DNA from 2 places in the Pseudomonas petroselini genome. Region 2 is predicted to be linked to the other one. Evidence: predicted binding sites of a transcription regulator. Region 2 holds the regulator's gene; the other holds the start of a gene.
What was found. Region 2 encodes FliA, which starts transcription of late flagellar genes. Its sites were predicted from a motif close to CTAAAGTTTNNNNNNNNNNNGCCGNTAA; they were not measured.
Positions count from the first base shown of each region.

Region 1: the regulator FliA is predicted to act here: its motif matches at 2,020-2,047, upstream of ACI512_RS02185 (methyl-accepting chemotaxis protein).

Region 1 covers NZ_CP173614.1:440,082-446,505, forward strand. Annotated here, with positions in the region: gene ACI512_RS02185 (methyl-accepting chemotaxis protein) at 1-1,920, opposite strand, end outside; gene ACI512_RS02190 (LysR substrate-binding domain-containing protein) at 2,098-3,018, opposite strand; gene ACI512_RS02195 (NorM family multidrug efflux MATE transporter) at 3,171-4,574, shown strand; gene ACI512_RS02200 (bifunctional diguanylate cyclase/phosphodiesterase) at 4,640-6,304, opposite strand.
Region 2 covers NZ_CP173614.1:5,738,038-5,748,875, forward strand. Annotated here, with positions in the region: gene ACI512_RS26400 (flagellar motor protein) at 1-601, opposite strand, end outside; gene ACI512_RS26405 (chemotaxis response regulator protein-glutamate methylesterase) at 601-1,728, opposite strand; gene ACI512_RS26410 (chemotaxis protein CheA) at 1,777-3,993, opposite strand; gene ACI512_RS26415 (protein phosphatase CheZ) at 4,005-4,793, opposite strand; gene ACI512_RS26420 (chemotaxis response regulator CheY) at 4,812-5,186, opposite strand; gene fliA (RNA polymerase sigma factor FliA) at 5,354-6,094, opposite strand; gene fleN (flagellar synthesis regulator FleN) at 6,091-6,924, opposite strand; gene flhF (flagellar biosynthesis protein FlhF) at 7,030-8,346, opposite strand; gene flhA (flagellar biosynthesis protein FlhA) at 8,359-10,473, opposite strand; gene ACI512_RS26445 (cold-shock protein) at 10,804-10,838, opposite strand, start outside.

The sequences.
Region 1 (6,424 bases), 1.6 Mb from region 2:
GGCGGTGATCGCCAGGTTCGACACCACTTCGCGCTGCTCGCTGTTGGCCAGCGCAATGCTCTGCAAATTGCTGCTGAGCAAGGTCGCGGTGCTGCTCTGCTCCTGGGTGGCGGTGGTGATCGCCGCGAACTGTTGACCGGCCGAGCGGCTTTGCTCGTCGATACGTGCCAACGCTGACGCCACGTCGGCGTTGCGTGACAGGCCTTCCTGCATCAGCGCATTGCCGTGTTCCATGGTGCTGATGGCGTTGCCGGTTTCGTGCTGGATGCTCTGGATCATCCCAGAGATCTCGTCGGTGGCCTGACGGGTGCGCGAAGCCAGGTTGCGTACTTCGTCCGCGACCACGGCGAAACCCCGGCCTTGCTCACCGGCCCGGGCGGCTTCGATGGCAGCGTTGAGCGCCAGCAGGTTGGTCTGTTCGGCGATCGAGGTGATCACACCGACGATCCCACCGATTTCCTGGGAGCGTTGGCCCAGGGTGTTGATCACCGTGGCCGTGCTGTTCAACGAGGTCGCGATATGTTCGAGGGACGACGAGGCTTCTTGCATCGAGTTACGGCCGATACGGGTTTGCTGGGCGTTTTCCTGGGCCAGGCGTTCCGTGGCGCCCATGTTGTCGGCGATGTTCAACGACGTGGCGCTGAACTCTTCTACCGCGCCGGCCATGCTGGTGATCTCGCCGGACTGCTGCTCCATGCCTTCGTAGGCACCGCCGGACAGACCGGACAATGCCTGGGCGCGGCTGTTGACCTCTTCAGCCGCCTTGCGGATATGCGAGACCATGGTCGACAGCGCTTCCCCCATCTGATTGAAGCTGCGTGCCAACTGGCCGATTTCGTCATGGCTGGACACGTTCAGACGCGCGCTCAAATCACCCGCGCCCAAGGCTTCGGCCTGGCGTACAAGGTCACTCAACGGCGCGAGTTTGCTGCGCAGCAGCCAGACCGTTGCGCCGACGGCCAGCAGCATGGCCAGCACGCTGCCGATCACCAGGCGAATGCCGACATCCCACGTCACCGAGCGAATCTCCGCTTTGGGCATGCTTGCGACCACAGCCCACGGCCCGCCTTCGAAGGGCACCGACACGCTGTAGAAGTCCTCGGTTTTATCCGCCCAGAAGCGCCCCGTACCGGGGGTCTTGGCCAGGTCCGACATTACCGGCACCGCTTGGTCCGGCGCCTGCACGCCGGCCGGTGGTACCAGCCAGCGCTTTTGCTCGTCCAGCAACGCCAGGGAACCCGTTTGGCCGATACGGAAGCGTTTCAGGTTTTCGAACTGGGCATTCTGCGCGTCGGTGTAGTCAAAACCGATGAACAGCACCGCAATGACTTTGCCGCTGGCGTCGCGCACCGGGCTGTATTGAGTCATGTAGGAGCGATCGAACAACACTGCGCGGCCGATGTAAGTCTGCCCACTGAACACACGCGAATAGGCCGGCCCATTGCGGTCAAGCACAGTGCCGATGGCGCGATTGCCGTCCTGTTTGGTCAGCGAGGTGCTGACGCGGATGAAGTCATCGCCGCTGCGCACGAACACCGTCGCCACACCGCCGGACATCTGCTTGAACTCGTCGACTTTATCGAAGTTGTTGTTCAGCAGATCGCTGCCCAGGTACAAGCTCGGGGTCTGTACACCCGCGACGGCAACAGGTTGGTCCGCCTGCACGCGCAAGCCGGCACTGAAGCGCTTCTCGAAAAGCCCCGTCAGGCGCTGTGTACTCTCACGCAAGGTGCTGTGAAACGTATTGAGCTGGTCGGCGAGCAAGCGCGCCTCGCTGGCCAAGTGTTCCTCACGGGTCGCGAGGTTGGCGGTGTCGAGCGAACGCAGGGCAAAAACAGTGCTGCCACCAATGGCAACAGCAAGGATCACAGCTAACGCGATACCAAGCTGGGAGGCGATCCGGGCGCGAGGTTGAGACATGATGGCTCCTGGCCGAGGCCAGGATCATCCTGATCTCATAGCGCTACTCGGCAAATTATCTAGTGGGTAACGTTGGTGCACGATGGTTCCAACACACCTACTTCGGAGGGCAGAGCCAATACTTGAGCGAATCACCGGGACATCGCGCAAACGATTGCAAGAGCGGCCTGCCGGCACTCAATCGAGACGTTCGACCTCGGGCAACGCCATGGCCTTGACTTCTGCCTGGAGAAACTCCGCCAAGCGCCGCAAACGCTCGCCGCCGGGGCGGGTTTTCGGCCATACCAGGTAGTAATTTTCGCCACTGGCCACGGCGGTTGGCCACGGCAGGCTCAACCGCCCTTGGGCCACGTCTTCGGCCACCATCAACAGGTCGCCCATGGACACGCCATAGCCCCGCGCGGCGGCGATCATGCCCAGTTCGAGCGTATCGAATACCTGCCCACCCTTGAGCGACACTTGGGATGACAACCCCATGCGTTCCAACCAATTGCGCCAGTCGCGACGGTCAGGGGTGGGGTGCAGCAATTCGGCGGTGGCCAGGCGTGCTGCATCCCAGGGCCCATCTTCCAGCAGGTTCGGCGCGCCTACCGGGATCAGCAATTCCGGGAATAGATAACTGGCCTCCCAGTCGGCCGGGAAATGCCCGTAACTCAGGAGCACCGCGCAGTCGAACGGCTCTTGGTTGAAGTCCACCTCGTCCACACTCATCCAGGCGCTGGTCAGTTGCACCTCATTGCCCGGCTGCAGCGCCCGGAAGCGACTGAGCCGCGCCAGCAGCCAACGCATGGTCAGGGTCGACGGCGCCTTCATACGCAGGATGTCATCTTCAGCGTTCAAGGTATGACAGGCCCGTTCCAGCGCGGCAAAGCCTTCCCGCACGCCGGGCAGCAGCAGGCGCGCGGCCTCGGTGAGCTGCAAGGTGCGGCCGCTGCGCTGGAACAGGCGGCAGGCGAAATGCTCTTCCAGCGTGCGGATATGCCGGCTCACCGCACTTTGAGTAATGGACAGTTCCTCCGCCGCGCGGGTGAAGGAGTTGTGTCGAGAGGCGGCTTCAAATGCACGCAAGGCATAAAGCGGAGGAAGACGGCGGGACATAGGAAAAGCTCCGACAGCGCAATGCGCAAACCCTACCAGAATCAAGCCAGCATGAGTTTTAATCATGCGAGCGATCGCATTTATCCCTTTGTGCAATGCACTGAGAGCGCCGAGAATCCACCCTTCCCCACCCCTGCGAATTTTCGAGTGTGATGATCATGCAGCATCCGGCACGTACCGAACTCTGGGCCATTCTGCGGCTGTCAGGGCCGTTGATTGCCTCACAGTTGGCGCACATGCTGATGGTGCTGACCGACACCCTGATGATGGCCCGTCTGAGCCCCGAAGCCCTGGCCGGCGGTGGGCTGGGCGCGGCGAGCTATTCGTTCGTGTCGATTTTCTGCATCGGTGTGATTGCCGCCGTCGGTACCCTGGTGGCCATCCGTCAAGGCGCGGGCGATATCGAGGGCGCCACCCGCCTGACCCAGGCCGGGCTGTGGCTGGCCTGGCTGATGGCCTTGGCGGCCGGTTTGCTGTTGTGGAACCTCAAGCCGTTGCTGCTGATGTTTGGCCAGACCGAAACCAATGTTCACTCGGCCGGGCAATTCCTGACGATCCTGCCATTCGCCCTGCCCGGTTTCCTGAGCTTCATGGCCTTGCGCGGCTTCACCAGCGCAATTGGCAAAGCCAAGCCGGTGATGGTCATCAGCCTCGGCGGCGCGGTGGCCAACTACCTGCTCAACCACGCGTTGATCGAAGGCATGTTCGGCCTGCCGAAATTGGGCCTGATGGGCATCGGCCTGGTCACCGCCGTCGTAGCCAACGGCATGGCGTTGGCGCTGATGGGGTACATCCACAGGAACCGTGCCTATGCAGCCTACCCGCTCAGCACCGGCCTGCTGCGCCTCAATACCCAGTACCTGCGTGAGCTGTGGCGCCTGGGCCTGCCGATTGGCGGCACCTATGCCGTTGAAGTCGGGTTGTTTGCCTTTGCGGCGTTGTGCATGGGCACCATGGGCAGCACACAGTTGGCCGCGCATCAGGTTGCGCTGCAGATCGTCTCGGTGGCGTTCATGGTGCCGGCGGGGATGTCCTACGCGGTGACCATGCGCATCGGCCAGCATTACGGCGCCGGGCAGTTACTGCAGGCACGCCTGGCCGGGCGTGTCGGCATAGGATTTGGTGCGGCGGTGATGTTGGGATTTGCCGTGGTGTTATGGCTGTTTTCCGATCCGCTGATCGGACTGCTCATCGACCACCACGACCCGGCGTTCCATGACGTCATCGTCCTGGCCGTCAGCCTGCTCGCGGTGGCGGCATGGTTCGAGCTGTTCGACGGCGTGCAAACCATCGCCATGGGCTGCATTCGTGGGCTGAAAGACGCCAAGACCACCTTTCTGATCGGCGCGGGCTGCTATTGGTTGATTGGTGCGCCATCGGCCTGGCTGATGGCCTTCACCCTGGGCTGGGGGCCGACCGGCGTGTGGTGGGGTCTGGCACTGGGCCTGGCGTGCGCGGCAGTGAGCCTGACCTGGGCATTTGAGGCGAAGATGAAGCGCATGATTCGGCAAGAGCCTGACCCTCTAGGCTCATTTCAAGCCGCACAGGCAGACTAGAAGCCCTGCTCGGTTAATGTGGAAGGGGGCAAGCCCTCCTCCCACATTTTGATTGGGTTCGCACCTCAGCCCAGCAGCGCTTGCTGGCTTTTGCCGAAGGTCAGGTAGTCCACAAGCTCCGGCAACGGTAACGGCTTGCTGATCAGGTAACCCTGGGCCTGATCACAGCCGAACAACCGCAACAGCGCCAACTGCTCCGGCGTTTCCACACCTTCGGCGACCACTTCCAGGTTGAGGTTGTGGGCCAGGTTGATCATGGCATGCACCAGCTTGCGGTTTTCCTCGCGCTCTTCCATGCCGCCGACGAAGCTCTTGTCGATCTTCAACAAGGCAATCGGCAGGCTGTTGAGGTGCACGAACGAAGAGAAACCCGTGCCGAAATCATCCAGGGAAAACCGCACACCGAGGCGGCCGAGGGCGTCCATGGTCTGCTTGACCAGATCACTGCGGCGCATCACGGCGGTTTCGGTGAGTTCGAACTCCAGCCACTGCGCCTCCACGCCACGCTCGGCAATCAGCCGGCTGAGGGTCGAGAGCAACTGGCTGTCCTGGAACTGGCGGAACGACAGGTTGACCGCCATGTGCAGCGGCGGCAGGCCGCGTTCGCGCAGGTCTTGCATGTCGCGCAGGGCCCGGGAGATGACCCAGTAGCCCAACGGCACGATCAAGCCGCTTTGCTCGGCCAGGGGCACGAACTCGCTGGGCGGCAACAGGCCACGCTCGCCATGGCGCCAGCGCACCAAGGCCTCGAGACCGACGATATGCCCATCGTCGAGGTCCAGGCGCGGCTGGTAATGCAGCTCCAATTCATCACGGCGCAAGGCACGGCGCAGTTCACTTTCCAGGTCGGCCAGGCTGCGCGCGTTGCGGTTGATGCGCTCGTTGAAGATATGAAAGGTACAGCCCTGGGTGCTCTTGGCCTGTTGCATGGCGATATGGGCGTGCCACATCAATGGGTCGGCACCGGCGCGGGCGCGGGCATGCGCCACACCCAGGCTGCAACCGATCAGCAGGCTTTCACCATCCACCCAGTAAGGTTCGGCCATGACCTCGGTGATGCGCTCGGCCATCCACTCGGCGCGCTGGGGGGCACGGCGGGTGTCGATCAACAGGGCGAATTCATCGCTGCCCAGGCGCGCCAGTTGATCCCCGGCCTCCAGCTGGCTCTTGAGCCGCGAGACCACTTGCAGGATCAGCCGGTCGCCGGCCTGGTGGCCGAGGGCGTCGTTGGCATGGCGGAAGTTATCGAGGTCCAGGTGGCCCAGCGCCAGGCCGCGCCCGTCATTCTCGGCGAGCCGCGCAGCCAGCAGGGTCTGAAAGCCCTGGCGGTTGGCGATACCGGTGAGCGGGTCCTGTTCGGCCAGGCGTTGCAGCGTGTTTTCCAGCAAACCACGCTCACGGACGTGGCGCAGGCAGCGGCGCAACGTATCGGCGTCCAATACATCGCGGACCAGCCAATCGCTGACACCCAGGGGCGACACCAGCGGTTCCTGCTCCAGCAGCAACACACACGGCAGGCTGCAACGGCCGGGGCCGGGTTGCAGGCTGGGCGTGGTTAACAACACGGCGCTGTGGTCGTCATCGAATAGACGGCTCACGGACTCCCAGTTTGGCGCGCTGATCAGCACAGCCCCATCGCCCATCGGCGCCAGGCACTCGCGCAATAACGCTGCCCACGCGGGCTCATCGGCCAGCAGCAGCAAACGCAAGGGTTCGACAGGCGTAGACAAGCTAGCTCCCTAGACTCTGCAAGATTTCGTTGGCGACGGGCATTATGACGTGCGGCCCGACAATCACCAATGATAGGGGTCATCAAACACGCGAACTGTAAACATTAGTCTCTAACAACC
Region 2 (10,838 bases):
ACAGCACCAGGTTGGCACTCGCCACGCCGTAGATGGTGGCGACAAACGCCACGGCAATCCCGCTGCCCAGTTGCGAAGGGTCGGCCAGGTTGCCCATCACGTGGATCAGGCCCATGACCGCACCGATGATACCGATGGTCGGCGCGTAGCCGCCCATGCTTTCAAAGACTTTGGCGGCATTGATGTCGCGGCTTTCCTGGGTGTAGAAATCCACCTCCAGGATGCTGCGGATCGCTTCCGGCTCGGCACCGTCCACCAGCAATTGCAGGCCTTTGCGCGCGTAGCTGTCGGGCTCGGCATCGGCCACGCCTTCCAGGCCCAGCAGGCCTTCCTTGCGGGCGGTGAGGCTCCAGTTGACCACTCGGTCGATGCCCCCCGGCAAGTCGACACGCGGCGGGAAAATAATCCAGATCAGGATCTGCATGGCACGCTTGAACGAACTCATGGGCGACTGCAGCAACGCCGCGCCCACCGTGCCGCCGATCACGATCAACGCTGCCGGACCGTTGGCCAAGGCGCCGAGATGGCCGCCTTCGAGGTAGTTGCCGCCGATGATCGCGACAAACGCCATGATGATGCCGATCAGGCTCAATACATCCATCAGAGGCAAGCCTCCACCAGATGCTTGCCGATATCGTCCAGGCTGTAGACCGCGTCGGCCAGGTCCGCTTTGACGATGGCCATGGGCATGCCATAGATCACGCAGCTGGCTTCGTCCTGCGCCCAGATGGCGCTGCCGCCCTGCTTGAGCAGGCGCGCGCCTTCACGGCCGTCGGCGCCCATGCCGGTGAGCACCACCGCCAGAACTTTGTCGCCGTAGGACTTGGCTGCCGAACCGAAGGTGATATCCACGCACGGCTTGTAGTTCAGGCGCTCATCGCCCGGCAGGATTTTGATCGCGCCACGCCCGTCCACCATCATTTGCTTGCCACCTGGGGCCAGCAACGCCAGGCCAGGGCGCAGGATGTCACCATCCTCCGCTTCCTTGACGGTGATGCGGCACAGCTTGTCCAGGCGTTCGGCGAAGGCTTTGGTGAAGGCAGCGGGCATGTGCTGAATCAGCACAATCGGCGCCGGAAAGTTGGCCGGCAGCTGAGTCAACACGCGCTGCAGGGCGACCGGGCCGCCGGTGGATGTACCGATGGCGACCAGCTTGTAGGCCTTGCGCTTGGGCGCCGGCGAATGAGCGCTGGGGGCCGATGCACGGGCAGGCGCCACGGCAGGCCGAGCAACCGGTGCTGGCGCTGGAGCAGGTCGACCAAACGAAGGCGCAGACGGGGCCGCGGCCGGTGCAGGCGTCGGCGTCGGCGCGCTGAACAGGCTGCGTCGGTTACTGCGCGAAATACTGTGCACCTTCTCGCACAGCATCTGCTTGACCTTCTCGGGGTTGCGCGAGATGTCTTCGAAATTCTTCGGCAGGAAATCCACCGCGCCAGCGTCCAACGCGTCGAGGGTCACTCGGGCGCCTTCGTGGGTCAGCGAGGAGAACATCAACACCGGGGTCGGGCAGCGTTGCATGATATGGCGAACTGCCGTGATGCCATCCATCATCGGCATCTCGTAGTCCATGGTGATCACGTCCGGCTTCAACGCAATGGCTTGATCAATCGCTTCTTTGCCGTTGGTGGCCGTGCCGACCACCTGGATCGTTGGATCGGCGGAAAGAATTTCCGAGACGCGACGGCGGAAGAAACCCGAATCGTCCACCACCAGGACCTTGACTGCCATAAACACTCCGTTAGGCGGGGCGGGCATTACCGCCCTGCCCCACCAGAATCAAATACGCCGAGCGGCGTAACGCTTGAGCATGCTCGGAACATCGAGAATCAGCGCGATCCGACCGTCACCGGTGATGGTCGCACCCGACATGCCCGGGGTTCCCTGCAGCATTTTGCCCAAAGGCTTGATGACCACTTCTTCCTGGCCCACCAACTGATCGACGACAAAGCCGATCCGCTGGGTGCCCACGGAGAGGATCACCACATGGCCTTCGCGCTGCTCTTCATGGGCAGCCGATGCCACCAGCCAACGCTTGAGGTAAAACAGCGGCAACGCCTTGTCGCGCACGATCACCACTTCCTGGCCGTCCACCACGTTGGTGCGCGACAGGTCGAGGTGGAAGATTTCGTTGACGTTGACCAGCGGGAAGGCGAACGCCTGGTTGCCCAGCATCACCATCAAGGTCGGCATGATCGCCAGGGTCAACGGCACCTTGATGACGATCTTCGAGCCCTGGCCCTTGGTCGAGTAGATATTGATCGAGCCGTTGAGCTGGCTGATCTTGGTCTTCACCACGTCCATGCCGACGCCACGGCCGGACACGTCGGAGATCTCGGTCTTGGTCGAGAAGCCCGGGGCAAAGATCAGGTTGTAGCACTCGGTGTCGGTCAGGCGGTCGGCGGCGTCCTTGTCCATCACGCCACGCTTGACTGCGATGCTGCGCAAGATGTTCGGGTCCATGCCCTTGCCGTCATCGGTGATCGACAGCAGGATGTGGTCGCCTTCTTGCTCCGCCGCCAGGATCACCTTGCCGCCACGGGACTTGCCCGAGGCTTCGCGTTCTTCCGGGGTTTCCACGCCGTGGTCGACGGCGTTGCGCACCAAGTGGACCAGCGGGTCGGCCAGGGCCTCGACAAGGTTTTTGTCGAGGTCGGTTTCTTCACCCACCAGTTCCAGGTTGATCTCTTTCTTGAGCTGGCGAGCCAGGTCACGAACCAGCCGTGGGAAGCGGCCGAAGACTTTCTTGATCGGCTGCATCCGCGTTTTCATCACGGCGGTCTGCAGGTCGGCGGTCACCACGTCGAGGTTCGACACGGCCTTCTGCATGGCTTCATCGCCGCTGCTCAGGCCCAGGCGGACCAGGCGGTTACGCACCAGCACCAGTTCGCCGACCATGTTCATGATGTCGTCCAGGCGCGCGGTATCAACCCGCACGGTGGTTTCGGCTTCACTGGCGGGCTTCTCGGCAACCGGTGCCGCTGCAGCACGTGCAGGCGCCGGAGCGGCGGCCGGTGCGGGCGCAGGTTTGGCGGCCGGTGCAGGGGCGGCGGCTTTGGCGGCAACCGGTGCAGCAGTGGCCACCGCAGCGGCCGGAGCAACTTCGCTGAACTTGCCCTTGCCGTGCAACTCGTCCAGCAGGGATTCGAATTCGTGATCGGAAATCAACCCATCGCCTGCCGGTGCAGCAGCGGCAGGCGCCGCAGTGCTGGCAGCCGCTGCAGGCGCGGCGGCGACGGCCGGCAAGGCATCGGCCGCGAAGGTGCCCTTGCCATGCAGTTGGTCGAGCAACGCTTCAAATTCGTCGTCGGTGATGTCAGTGCTGACGGGCGCGGCAGGTGCCGCGGCAGCAGCAGCCGGTGGCACGGCGTCGGCCGCGAACTGGCCTTTGCCGTGCAACTGGTCGAGCAGGGATTCGAACTCAGCGTCGGTAATGTCTTCGCTGGTCGGCGCCGCTGCCGGAGCAACGGCGGCCGGTGCTTCTGCCTCGGCCTTGACGGCACTGAGGGAGTTGAGCAGCTGTTCGAACTCGCTGTCGGTCACATCCGCTTCGGGCTCTGCCACAGGTTCCGGCGCCGCTTCAGCCACCGGCGCAGCCGACAGGTCGGCAGGCTCGGCATAGCGCGCCAGGGCGGCCAGCAGTTCCGGGGTGGCTGCGGTGATCGGGGCACGTTCGCGCACTTCGCTGAACATGCCGTTGACCGCATCGAGTGCTTCGAGAATCACGTCCATCAACTCCGAATCAACGTGACGCTCACCCTTGCGCAGGATGTCGAACACGTTCTCGGCGATGTGGCAGCACTCCACCAGCTCATGGAGCTGGAGGAAGCCGGCGCCCCCTTTTACAGTATGAAAACCGCGAAAAATTGCATTGAGCAGGTTCGCATCATCCGGGCGGCTTTCCAGCTCGACCAGTTGTTCGGACAGTTGCTCTAAAATTTCGCCGGCCTCTACAAGGAAATCCTGAAGGATCTCTTCATCGGCGCCGAAGCTCATGGGTGTGCTCCTTAGAAGCCTAAACTGGATAACAGGTCATCTACGTCATCCTGACCTGACATAACGTCTTCACGTTTATCGGCATGAATCTGCGGACCTTCACCCTTGGCGAGATGTTTTTGTGGATCTTTTTCCGAGAGGATCGCTTCGCGGTCATGTTCAATGCCGGCGAAACGATCAACCTGGCCTGCCATAAGCACCAATTTGAGCAAGTTGCTTTCCACTTCGGTGACCAATTGGGTCACACGCTTGATCACCTGACCGGTGAGGTCCTGGTAATCCTGGGCCAGCAGAATGTCGTTGAGGTTGCTGGAAACCGTGCGGTTTTCCTGCTCGCTGCGTGACAAGAACCCGTCGACCCGACGCGCCAACTCACGAAACTCTTCAGCCCCGACTTCGCGGCGCATGAAGCGGCCCCAGTCGTGGCTCAAGGCCTGGGCCTCGGTGGCCATGCCGTTGACCAGAGGCGTGGCGTTTTCCACCAGGTCCATGGTGCGGTTGGCCGCCGCCTCAGTCAGCCTGACCACATAGGACAGGCGTTCGGTGGCATCGGTGATCTGCGAGATCTCTTCGGCCTGGGGCATATGCGGGTCAATCTGGAAATTGACGATCGCACTGTGCAGCTCGCGCGTGAGCTTGCCCACTTCCTGATACAGGCCGCGGTCACGGGTCTGGTTGAGCTGATGGATAAGTTGTACTGCGTCGCCAAAGTGGCCTTTTTCAAGGCTGTCGACCAGCTCGCGAGCATGTTTTTTCAGGGTCGACTCAAACTCGGCCTGCGATGATTCGTTATGGTCCATAGCTCCCCCGTGGCAGCATCAATGACCGATGCGTTCGAAGATTTTTTCGATCTTCTCTTTCAAGGCCAATGCAGTGAATGGCTTGACCACGTAACCGTTAACCCCGGCTTGGGCGGCTTCGATGATCTGTTCACGCTTGGCTTCGGCGGTCACCATCAGCACGGGAAGGCTGCGTAGTTTTTCGTCAGCGCGCACGTGGCGCAGCAAGTCGATACCGGTCATGCCCGGCATGTTCCAGTCCGTTACCAGAAAGTCGATGCTCCCGCTGTTGAGGATCGGAATCGCCGTAATGCCGTCATCCGCCTCGACCGTGTTAGTGAACCCAAGGTCACGCAACAGGTTTTTTATGATCCGCCGCATCGTTGAAAAGTCATCAACGATGAGGATTTTCATGTTCTTGTCCAATTCGACCTCCAAGCAGTCTTAAACGCGCCCAGCACCTGGACGCGCCATTTCAATCAACAGGCATTACACAAAAAGGACGCCTCGGGCACCACGGGTCGAACCCGCGAAGGCTAGCTGCCCTCGCGGTATCGTCTGCAGTGTCCCCACACTGCCTGTCAGCGCGCTCGCCACTCTCCCAAACGCCCCCGCAAGCGGGCTGCGCACTGGCTGTGCAACTGGCTGACCCGCGATTCGCTGACCCCCAGGACCTCACCGATTTCCTTGAGGTTCAGCTCTTCGTCGTAGTACAGCGCCAACACCAACCGCTCACGCTCCGGCAAATTGGCAATCGCGTCCGCCAGCGCACCCTGGAAGCGTTCATCTTCCAGGTCACGCGACGGCTCCATATGAGCACTCGCGCCGTCCTCGTGCAGCCCTTCGTGCTCGCCGTCCTGCAAGAGGTCGTCGAAACTGAACAGGCGGCTGCCCAAGGTATCGTTCAAAATCCCGTAATAATCGTCGAGACTCAATTGGAGTTCGGCCGCAACTTCGTGATCTTTAGCGTCGCGACCGGTTTTTGCTTCAATTGCGCGAATTGCGTCACTGACCATGCGCGTATTGCGATGCACCGAGCGTGGCGCCCAGTCACCTTTACGCACCTCGTCGAGCATCGCGCCACGGATACGGATCCCCGCATACGTCTCGAAGCTCGCCCCCTTGCTCGCATCGTATTTGGTCGACACTTCGAGCAAACCGATCATGCCCGCCTGGATCAGGTCTTCGACCTGCACGCTGGCGGGCAGGCGTGCCAGCAAGTGATAGGCGATGCGCTTGACCAGTGGCGCGTAGCGCTCGATCAACTCACCCTGGCTGTCACGGGCCGACTTTTTGTAAGCGTTATAGCCGTTCGCTGTCATAGCACGGGTCCTGCGCTCGTCTGATGCACCAATCGCTCGACGAAAAACTCCAGATGCCCCCGAGGGTTGGCGGGCAACGGCCAGGTATCGACCTTCTGGGCAATAGCCTTGAACGCCAATGCGCATTTGGAACGAGGGAACGCTTCGTAGACTGCACGCTGCTTTTGCACAGCCTTGCGCACACACTCGTCGTAGGGAACTGCGCCGACGTATTGTAAGGCGACATCGAGGAAGCGATCCGTGACCTTGGTCAACTTGGCGAACAGGTTGCGCCCTTCCTGCGGGCTCTGGGCCATGTTGGCCAGGACGCGGAAGCGGTTCATGCCGTAGTCACGATTAAGCAGTTTGATCAGGGCGTAGGCGTCGGTGATCGAGGTGGGTTCGTCGCAGACCACCAGCAATACTTCCTGCGCGGCGCGCACGAAGCTGACCACGGACTCGCCGATCCCGGCCGCGGTGTCAATCACCAGCACGTCGAGGTTGTCGCCGATATCACTGAAGGCCTGGATCAGCCCGGCATGCTGTGCCGGGCTCAGGTGCACCATGCTCTGGGTGCCGGAGGCGGCAGGCACGATGCGGATGCCGCCGGGGCCCTGCAGCAGCACATCGCGCAGCTCACAGCGGCCCTCGATCACATCGGCAAGGGTGTGTTTGGGCGTCAGCCCCAGCAGAACGTCGACGTTCGCCAGCCCCAGGTCAGCATCCAGCAGCATGACGCGACGGCCAAGCTCTGCCAGGGCCAGGGACAAATTCACTGACACGTTAGTTTTCCCGACGCCACCTTTGCCGCCGGTCACCGCGATCACCTGTACGGGATGCATGCTGCCCATTTTATTTCTTTACCTTGTCTTGCTTAGACGCAGGCTACATGGCTTGGCCGCGTGAATCGCTTGCAGACCATCGATGTAGGTACATTTCACGGTGTTCATCCTGACTCAACCCACCCGTTTTGCCGGGCTGTGGTAAAGGTCGGCGAACATATCGGCCATCGCTTCCTCGCTAGGCTCTTCTTGCATTTGCACGCTGACTGCGCGGCTGACCAACTGATGACGGCGCGGCAGATGCAGATCATCCGGGATCCGCGGTCCGTCGGTCAGGTAGGCGACCGGCAATTCATGACTGATGGCCAGGCTCAGCACCTCGCCCAGGCTCGCGGTTTCGTCGAGCTTGGTGAGGATGCAACCGGCCAGACCACAACGCTTGTAACTGTGGTACGCAGCGGTAAGAACTTGTTTCTGGCTGGTGGTTGCAAGCACCAGGTAATTTTTCGACTTGATGCCGCGACCGGCCAGGCTTTCCAGTTGCATGCGCAACGCCGGGTCGCTGGCTTGCAGGCCGGCGGTATCGATCAGCACCACGCGCTTGCGCAGCAGCGGGTCGAGGGCGTTGGCCAAGGACTGGCCCGGGTCGACATGGGTCACCGATACGTTGAGGATCCGGCCCAGGGTCTTGAGCTGTTCCTGGGCGCCAATGCGGTAGCTGTCCATGCTCACCAGCGCGATATTCTGCGCGCCGTACTTGAGCACATAGCGTGCGGCCAGCTTGGCCAGGGTGGTGGTCTTGCCCATGCCGGCTGGGCCGACCATGGCAATCACACCGCCCTCTTCCAGGGGTTCGATTTCCGGGGTGGCAATCATGCGCGCCAAGTGGGCCAGCAACATGCGCCAGGCCTGGCGGGGTTCTTCGATTTCGGTGGTCAGCGCCAGCAGGTCGCGGGACAACGGGCCGGACAAACCGATGCGTTGCAGACGGCGCCACAGGTTGGCCTGTTGCGGCTTGCTGCCTTGCAATTGGGTCCAGGCCAGCGAGCCAAGCTGCACTTCGAGCAGTTCGCGCAGGCCGTTGAGTTCAAAACGCATCGAGTCGAACACGCGCTGGTCGACAGCCGCAGCCGGGGCAGGCGCGGCCGGACGTGGCGGCTCTTTGAAGGTGGGCTCGACCAGCGGCTCGGCAGCGGTCAACGGCAAGCCGGCGAACAACTGGCGATTGGTGGTGGCATCGCTGTCGCCCCGCATGCTCAGCTCAGCCTGGGCCGAGACAATGCGCGAAGCGGTCTTGCGCAGCTCGTCTTCAAGCTCCATGTTCGGCACGCGTGGCGCCAGGGCCTGGGGGGTGTAATCCAGGGCAGCCGTCAGCTCGACACCGCCGGCAATACGACGGTTTCCGATAATCGCGGCGTCGGCGCCCAGCTCATCACGAACCAGTTTCATGGCCTGACGCATATCGGCGGCGAAAAAACGCTTAACTTGCATAACCCACTACCCTCAGCCGTTGGGCCCTACTGTCGCGACGATAGTCACTTGCTTGTTGTCAGGAATTTCCTGATAAGCCAAAACGTGCAAATTCGGTACTGCCAGGCGTCCAAACCGCGACAACATCGCCCGGACGGGGCCTGCCACCAGCAGGATCACCGGTTGGCCCTGCATTTCCTGGCGCTGTGCGGCGTCGATCAACGAACGCTGCAGCTTCTCAGCCATGCTTGGCTCCAGCAGAACGCCCTCTTCCTGGCCTTGTCCTGCCTTCTGAATACTATTGAGCAATATTTGTTCCAACCTTGGTTCCAAGGTGATCACAGGCAGCTCGGAGTCAAGCCCTACAATGCTTTGCACGATTGCACGCGACAATCCGACGCGCACCGCAGCCACCAAGGCGGCAGTATCTTGACTCTTGGCGGCGTTGTTGGCGATGGCCTCGGCGATGCTGCGAATGTCGCGTACCGGCACTTGTTCGGCCAGCAGCGCCTGCAGCACTTTGAGCAATTGCGACAGCGAGAGGATGCCCGGCACCAGCTCTTCGGCGAGCTTTGGCGAGGCTTTGCCGAGCAAACCCATCAATTGCTGGACTTCCTCGTGGCCGATCAGCTCATGGGAGTGCTTGTACAGAATCTGGTTGAGGTGAGTGGCAACCACGGTGCTGGCGTCCACCACGGTATAGCCGAGCGACTGCGCCTGGCTGCGCTGGCTGACTTCGATCCATACCGCTTCCAGGCCAAAAGCCGGATCTTTGGCGGTGATGCCATTGAGGCTGCCGAACACCTGCCCAGGGTTGATCGCAAGCTCGCGGTCCGGGTAGATCTCGGCTTCGGCCAGGATCACGCCCATCAGCGTCAAGCGGTAGGCACTGGGCGCCAGGTCGAGGTTGTCGCGGATATGCACGGTGGGCATCAAGAAGCCCAGGTCCTGGGACAGCTTCTTGCGCACACCCTTGATCCGCGCGAGCAATTGCCCGCCCTGGTTGCGGTCCACCAGCGGAATCAGGCGATAGCCGACTTCCAGGCCGATCATGTCGATCGGGGTCACGTCATCCCAGCCAAGCTCCTTGGTTTCCTGGGCGCGGGCCGGGGATGGCAGCAGCTCCTGCTGGCGCGCGACTTCCTGCAAGGCTTGAACCTTGACGGCGTTCTGCTTCTTCCAGAACAGGTACGCACCGCCACCGGCCAGCGCAGCCATGCTGAGGAACGACACGTGCGGCATGCCCGGCACGATGCCCATGATCGCCATAATGCCCGCCGCCACGGCCAGCGCCTTGGGCGAGGCGAACATCTGGCGACTGATCTGCTTGCCCATGTCTTCGGAGCCCGAAGCACGGGTCACCATGATCGCCGCTGCTGTGGATAACAACAGTGATGGCAATTGCGCCACTAAACCGTCACCGATGGTCAGCAAGGCGTACACCTTGCCCGCATCGCCGAAAGTCATGCCGTGTTGGAAGATGCCGACTGCCATGCCACCGATGAGGTTGATGAACAGGATCAGCAAGCCCGCAATGGCGTCACCGCGCACGAATTTGCTGGCACCGTCCATGGAGCCGTAGAACTCAGCTTCCTGGGCGACTTCCAGACGACGGGTTTTAGCTTGGTTCTGGTCGATCAGGCCGGCGTTGAGGTCGGCGTCGATGGCCATCTGTTTGCCGGGCATGGCGTCGAGGGTAAAGCGCGCGCTCACCTCGGATATCCGCCCGGCGCCCTTGGTCACCACCACGAAGTTGATGATCATCAGGATCGCAAACACCACGATACCGACCACGTAGTTACCGCCGATCACCACCTCACCGAAGGCCTGGATCACCTTACCGGCGGCGGCGTGGCCGTCCTGGCCGTGGAGCATGACCACACGGGTCGACGCCACGTTCAGCGCCAGGCGCAACAGGGTCGCGACCAGCAAAATGGTGGGGAATACCGCGAAATCCAGCGGCCGCAAGGCGTAGACGCACACCAGCAGCACCACCACCGACAGGGCGATGTTGAAGGTGAAGAACACGTCCAACAGGAACGGCGGCATCGGCAACATCATCATTGCCAGCATGACCAGCAACAACAACGGCACACCCAGATTGCCCCGCGAGAGGTCAGTCAGGGTGGTACGGGCCGTGCCGAACATTTGAGAGCGATCCACCACCGGTATTCCTCGTTTCCTTGAAGCAAACTTTTGACGCCGGGAGGCGTCCTGCAGGCGGTATTGCAAGAAGCCTTCCAACTTTTGTCTTGAGGGCGTAGATGGCTACAGACGTCCGATTTTTAAGGGGTGCGACCCCAATCAAATGTGGGAGGGGGCTTGCTCCCGATTGCAGTGTGTCAGGCCAAGTACAGGTCACTGACACACCGCTATCGGGAGCAAGCCCCCTCCCACATTTGGATTGGTGTACATCCGTAGCCCGCTCTAGCCGTTGCGCAGCTGATGGAGGCAGGGCGATTGTTATCAGATTAACGTTTACAGAACCCGTATGTTTTCGGCCTGCGGGCCCT